DNA from 2 places in the Halobacillus sp. A1-3 genome. Region 1 is predicted to be linked to the other one. Evidence: riboswitches for the same ligand, from Rfam matches in the RefSeq annotation. Region 1 holds a riboswitch; the other holds the start of a gene.
The links. A riboswitch is a leader RNA that binds a small molecule or an ion and turns the genes downstream of it on or off. The one in region 1 is predicted to bind S-adenosylmethionine.

Region 2: it holds a riboswitch for S-adenosylmethionine, as region 1 does, so the genes downstream of both, ACRYKC_RS01620 (5-methyltetrahydropteroyltriglutamate--homocysteine S-methyltransferase) here and ACRYKC_RS11120 (methionine ABC transporter ATP-binding protein) in region 1, are expected to answer to the same signal.

Annotation. Positions count from the first base shown of each region.
Region 1 is NZ_JBPCEO010000005.1:223,247-226,456, forward strand. Features, by position in the region: gene ACRYKC_RS11110 (hypothetical protein) at 1-261, shown strand, start outside; gene ACRYKC_RS11115 (TlpA family protein disulfide reductase) at 254-670, opposite strand; SAM riboswitch class I at 749-856, shown strand; SAM riboswitch class I at 1,031-1,140, shown strand; gene ACRYKC_RS11120 (methionine ABC transporter ATP-binding protein) at 1,215-2,240, shown strand; gene ACRYKC_RS11125 (methionine ABC transporter permease) at 2,233-2,901, shown strand; gene ACRYKC_RS11130 (MetQ/NlpA family ABC transporter substrate-binding protein) at 2,929-3,210, shown strand, end outside.
Region 2 is NZ_JBPCEO010000001.1:345,665-348,874, forward strand. Features, by position in the region: gene ACRYKC_RS01615 (aldo/keto reductase) at 1-189, opposite strand, end outside; gene ACRYKC_RS01620 (5-methyltetrahydropteroyltriglutamate--homocysteine S-methyltransferase) at 254-1,369, opposite strand; SAM riboswitch class I at 1,465-1,563, opposite strand; gene ACRYKC_RS01625 (sugar O-acetyltransferase) at 1,629-2,189, opposite strand; gene ACRYKC_RS01630 (malate:quinone oxidoreductase) at 2,346-3,210, opposite strand, start outside.

The DNA.
Region 1 (3,210 bases):
ACTTGGCGTGAACGAAAACTAAACGTTGAAGTACAAGTTGGTCAGCATCAAGTTTGTTTATTTATCGATCATTCAGGGGTTCAGTTAAAAGCAACACAAGAAGGTCAAGGAAGTCTGGTTCTGCAATCGTCTACCAGTGTTATGGAAGAATTGTTTACAGGAAGCAAAAAACTGACCTCCCTACCTGAAACGATGATTAGTGTAAAGGGAGCTTATCGAAACATCTTATTTATGGAGTCTTTACTTTTACTTTCTAGATGAGTTTACCAATGGATTCTACAATCTCTAAAAAGGAAGCTTTGTCCCCGAATTGTTCATACACGTTTCCATGCTGATCAATAATCGTCGTAGTGGGTACACCTTCACACTCGTATAGGTCGTAAATCTCCCTCCCTCTGTCTTTTAAAGTAGGCTGCGTTAAAAATTCATCAGCATACTGAACGCCTTTTTCTTCTGCTCTTTCTCTACCTGCTACATTGATGGTCAGCATTTTTACCTTCTCATGATCCATCGTTTTATAAAGCTGCTCTTTTTTTGGAAGGTCTGAACCGCAATCGGGACACCAGGAGACCCAAAACGTGAGAACAATTACTTTTCCAATATCTTCATCTAGCTGGTAAGTTTCTTCATTATGAATGTATGGTAGCTCAAATAGTGGTGCTTTTTTCAACTTTATACTCTCCTCTTTTTTTGTTGACGTGTAGGTAGTACAATGCTAACATATTTAATAATTTCATATCGACATCTTCACTTATCCAGAGTGGCGGAGGGACTGGCCCTGTGATGCCCAGCAACCGGCTCCATATGAGCACGGTGCTAATTCCTGCAAAGCGATTATCGCTTTGATAGATGAGAAGAGGTAGTAACGTAAATCTCTTCTTAATGGAAGGGATTTTTTTATTGCCTGTTTCTTTTTTATGAAAGTAGTTAATTTTCTGCTTTTTTTGTTGACACAAAATTTTGGCGGTGATACAATTCCTCTTGTGCTACTTAAGCGAGTTAAAGTGATAATCATTTAATATACCAAAATCTCTTATCCAGAGTGGCGGAGGGACTGGCCCGATGATGCCCGGCAACCCACGAACATCTTGTTCGAGAAGGTGCCAATTCCTACAGAGCGTAAGCCCTGATAGATGAGAGAACAGATTTGACTTAGGATACATACGCCTTTCTGTTCTCTGAATCAGAAAGGCGTTTTTTTATGGAGGGACAACATGATTACAATCAAAGGCTTATCCAAAGTATTTCAAACAAAAGACAAACAGGTAACTGCTGTAGATAACCTTGATCTTTCAATAAAGAAAGGCGAAATCTACGGTGTGATCGGATACAGCGGTGCCGGAAAAAGTACGTTTATAAGGCTATTGAATCGTCTGGAAGACCCTACGGGCGGTAAGGTAACCATCAACGAACAGGAATTGACCTCCCTAAGTAAAGGGAAGTTGAGAGTAGCCCGTCAGGAGATAGGGATGATTTTTCAGCACTTCAACTTACTTTGGTCTAGAACCGTTCATGACAATATCGCTTTTCCTCTGGAAATTGCCGGTACACCAAAAGCAGAAAGGCAAAAAAGAGTCAATGAATTAATAGACTTGGTCGGATTGAGTGGTCGTGGAAATTCATATCCTTCTCAGCTTAGTGGAGGACAAAAACAGAGGGTAGGTATTGCTCGGGCTTTAGCAAACAATCCTAAAGTGCTACTTTGCGACGAAGCAACATCAGCCCTTGACCCTGAGACGACAGATTCAATTTTAGACCTGCTTGTAGATATCAACGAAAAATTGGGGCTGACAATTGTTCTAATCACTCATGAAATGCACGTTATTCGCAAAATTTGTCACCAGGTGGCGGTTATGGAAGAAGGAAAAATCGTCGAACAGGGAGATGTTCTGGATGTATTCCTTCATCCTAAACAGCAAGTGACGAAGAAATTCGTCGATCAGGTCATGGGAGATCCAGAAAAAGAACACTCACTAGGGCTTATAAAAGACAATTACAAGAGTGGGGAAATCGTAAGACTCCACTTCGTTGGAGACAGTGCGAACCAAGCACTGATTAGTGATCTATCTAGAAAGTTCGTACTAGATGTGAACATTTTGCATGGTAAGATCACTCAAACGCAAAAAGGTGCTTATGGAACGATGTTTGTTCAATTTGAAGGTGCTAAAGAAGAAATTAACCGGGCGATCCATTACATCGAAGAAACGTCAGTAGAAGTGGAGGTGAACCCGAATGTTTAATCAGTGGTTTCCAAATGTAAGTATGGAAGACATGATTACGGCTACAAACGAAACATTATATATGACTTTAGTTTCCGTAGCAGGAACGTTCATTATCGGGTTGTTCCTTGGATTGCTGCTCTTTTTGTCTGGGCCGGGAGGGCTTTGGCAGAACAAGGTATTAAATATGATTACAGCATCGGTTGTTAACGTGTTCCGTGCGATTCCTTTCATTATATTAATTTTACTATTATTCCCGTTTACTGACTTTTTAATGGGAACCATCCGTGGTCCAAAAGCTGCATTACCTGCCCTTATAATCGGAGGAGCTCCATTCTATGCACGTCTAGTGGAGATCGCCCTGAAAGAAGTAAACAAAGGGGTAGTGGAAGCGGCAAAAGCAATGGGGGCAAAATATTCGACGATTATCTTTAAAGTTCTGCTTCCAGAATCGATGCCAGCCTTAATATCTGGGATCACAGTGACAGCGATCGCTCTGATCGGCTACACAGCTGTTGCAGGAGCAATCGGGGCTGGTGGTTTAGGTGACTTTGCCTATTTCTACGGATTTCAGCGTAGTAACTGGGATGTTGTATTTATTTGTACCATTCTAATCATTATTATTGTGTTCATTTTCCAATTCATCGGGGATCTTATTACCCGTAAATTGGATAAAAGATAAAAATAAAAAAAAGGGAGAGTTATTGAAATGAAAAAATTATGGACAGCCGGTCTGGCCTTATTATTTGTACTTGTACTTGCTGCATGTGGATCTTCTGAAGAAAATGCATCAGGGTCTGAAGGAGGCAGCGGAGAGGAAAGCTCTGAGATTAAAGTAGGGGCAACGAGTGTTCCTCATGCTGAAGTATTGGAACAAGCAAAACCTATTCTTGAAGAAGAGGGAATTACTTTGAAGATTGAAGAATATCAGGACTACATTCTGCCGAATAAAGATTTGGCTGAAGGACGTATAGATGCCAATTACTTTCAA
Region 2 (3,210 bases), on a different contig from region 1:
TTCACCAAGCCGCATCTCAGCTAAGCCTGCCCCGTAAAAAGGAGCGGTATCAAAATATCGTACGCCCTGATCCCAGGCGGTCTGAATCGTTGTTTGTGCTTCATCCTCAGGGACAGCCCTAAACATATTTCCTAAAGGAGCTGTACCTAGTCCTACTCTATGTTTTAAAGCATCTTCAAGAGATTTCATGAGTTTAATTCCTCCTTAGTCAATCCTATAGATTTATATCCATTCATAGGAAAAATCAAACATCTCAAGCCTCCTGCCATACCTCATCGGCAATCCTCACGACATGGCGGATTTTCTCCCACTGCTCATCTTCTGTAATCTTGTTTCCTTCTTCGGTCGAGGCAAATCCGCACTGCGGACTTAAGCAAAGCTGACTGACCGGTACAAAATCGGACGCTTCCAAAATCCGGTTCTTCACGTGATCCGGATCCTCAAGCTCACCGAATTTCGATGTGATTAATCCGAGCACAATGGAAAGGTCAGGGCGATTCACATGACGAAGCGGTTCAAAACCGCCAGAACGCTCATCATCGAACTCTAAGAAAAGTCCATCAACATCAAGACCGCCGAAAATAGTTTGGGAGACCGCTTCATAGCTGCCGCTCGTCATGAAGGTCGACTGAAAGTTCCCGCGGCAAATGTGCATCGTTACTGTCATATCCTCCGGTCGTTTCGCAATCGACTCATTCACTACGCGTGCGCATAGTTCAGCGACTTCATCCGGGTTTTGCCCCTTCTCTTCAATGGATGCTCGTCCCTCCTCAGAAAAGAACGTCGCCCATGATGTATCATCGAGCTGCAGATAGCGGCAGCCTTCCTGATAGATTCTCTCAATGAAGCCTTGATAGGCAGTAATCAAGTCTCGAACGAGGTCTTGTTGATTTTCATAGACGTCTTCATCAATCTTCGCGCGGAATAAAAGCATATTTGGACTTGGAATTGTGAGCTTCGCCACCGCATCTCCTGCGATTTGGTTTAGAAAACGGAAATGCTCAATCATATAATGATCCGTGAACCCCACTTTTCCTGTCACTATAATGCCGCGTGCTTTTGTTTCTACTCCATCAAACTGCAAGCCTTGCTCCGTATCATAGCCTTCTACGCCATCTAGACCTTCAAGAAAATCAAAATGCCACCAGCTCCTGCGGAAATCGCCGTCGGTCACGGCTTTCAACCCAGCATTCTTCTGCTTTTCTACTAACTTAAAAATCTCTTCATCTTCTATTTTCTTTAATTCCTGCGCAGTAATTTCTCCCTTTGCCCATTGAGCGCGTGCTTCTTTCAAACGCTCTGGTCGCAGGAAGCTCCCCACATGATCTCCTTTGAATGGTGCGCGCTTCACTTCTGTAGAACTAGACATTTGAACATTCCCTCTTTCTTTTTATGTATTTAGATAATAAAAAGCCCCGCTTCTCAATAAGAAGAGGGGCTGAATATCGTAACGAACCATTTCTCTTCTTATCTTTAAGCTTCACGCTTCTGGAATTAGCACAGTACTTCACGCCTGCTGCTAAGGTTTCGTCGGGCCAGTCCCTCCACCTTTCTCGATAAGAAATAATCTATTTAACTGTTATGAATTACTATACAGGAAGAACCCAAAAAGTGGCAAGAGGAATGATTTAATCCACCTGTTTTATAACCTTCGCTGGTTTCCCTCCGACCACCACATTATCTGGAACATCCTTAACCACAACGGCTCCGGATGCGATGACCGCATTGTCTCCAATCGTCACCCCTGGGTTAATCACTGCTCTTCCCCCGATCCAAACGTTATCACCAATCGTAACCGGTTTTGTATATTCAATTTCTGAGATTCTTTCTTCTGCCTTGATAGGGTGAGTATTCGTATAGATATGTACACCGGGAGCGATCATGCAGTTCTTCCCGATCGTCACTTTCCCTCCATCTAGGATGGTACAGTCGAAGTTCGCATAAAAGTTCTCCCCAACATGAATGTTATAGCCATAGTCACACCGAAACGTTGATTCTGCATAGATTTGTTCTCCAGTCGAACCTAGTAATTCCTTTAATAGAGACGCCCGTTTCTCTTCTTCTAATTCGCTCGTATCATTAAAAGAACGGACTAAAGCTCTTGCTCTCGCTAGGTCTTTTACTAATTCCTTATCTCCTGGATAATACAGTTCTCCGTCTATCATTTTTTCTTTTTCTGTTTTCACCATGGTTCCTGCCTTTCTTTTAACGTTTCTTAGACTTATTCATAAAAAATAACCTTCAATCTAAGGATAGATTAAAGGTTTTATTGATGCTATGCTAGCGATTTATGATCTTTGATGACTTTCTACGCTCTTAAATATAGCGAGAATTAAGGTTTTGGCTTAACTATAGACTGTATCTCTTTCTTCTTTTTCATTCAGCCCAAGCGTCTCCGCCGTTGACGATTTAATCTCATCAATCATCTGCGGATTTTGCATCAGCGACAACCCATAAGAAGGAATCATATCGATTAGCTTAGACTCCCACTCTTTGATATGCTGAGGGAAACAATTTTCCAAGACTTCAAGCATAACGTTAACAGCTGTAGAGGCTCCGGGTGAAGCCCCAAGCAAGGCAGCGATTGATCCATCCTCTGCACTTACCACTTCTGTACCAAACTGAAGCGTTCCTTTTCCGCCTTCTTCGGTATCTTTAATTACTTGCACGCGCTGACCTGCAACGACTAAATCCCAATCTTCACTTTTCGCTTCAGGGATAAATTCACGGATTGCTTCCATGCGCTGTTCCTTCGATTGGAGCACTTGCTGGATCAAATATTTCGTCAGTGGCATTTGCTTTGCTCCTGCACCTACCATTGTCAGAAGGTTATCCGGTTTGACGGAGTTCACCAAATCCATCAACGAACCTTCTTTTAAGAACTTAGGTGAGAAGCCGGCAAACGGCCCGAATAGCAATGACTTTCTACCGTCAATATATCTGGTATCCAAGTGCGGCACCGACATTGGCGGAGCGCCGACTGGAGCTTTTCCGTATACCTTAGCCTCATGCTGCTCGATGACTTCCGGGTTATTACAAACCATAAACTGTCCGCTTACAGGGAAGCCGCCAATTCCTTTTCCTTCTGGAATTCCGGATTTTTGCAGTAAATGTAAAGCTCCGCCGCCATTGCCGATAAACACAAAATCTGCCGTTTGGCATGCGAGTTTTTCGCCAACGGTGTCGCGAACGGTCACTTCCCATTTTCCG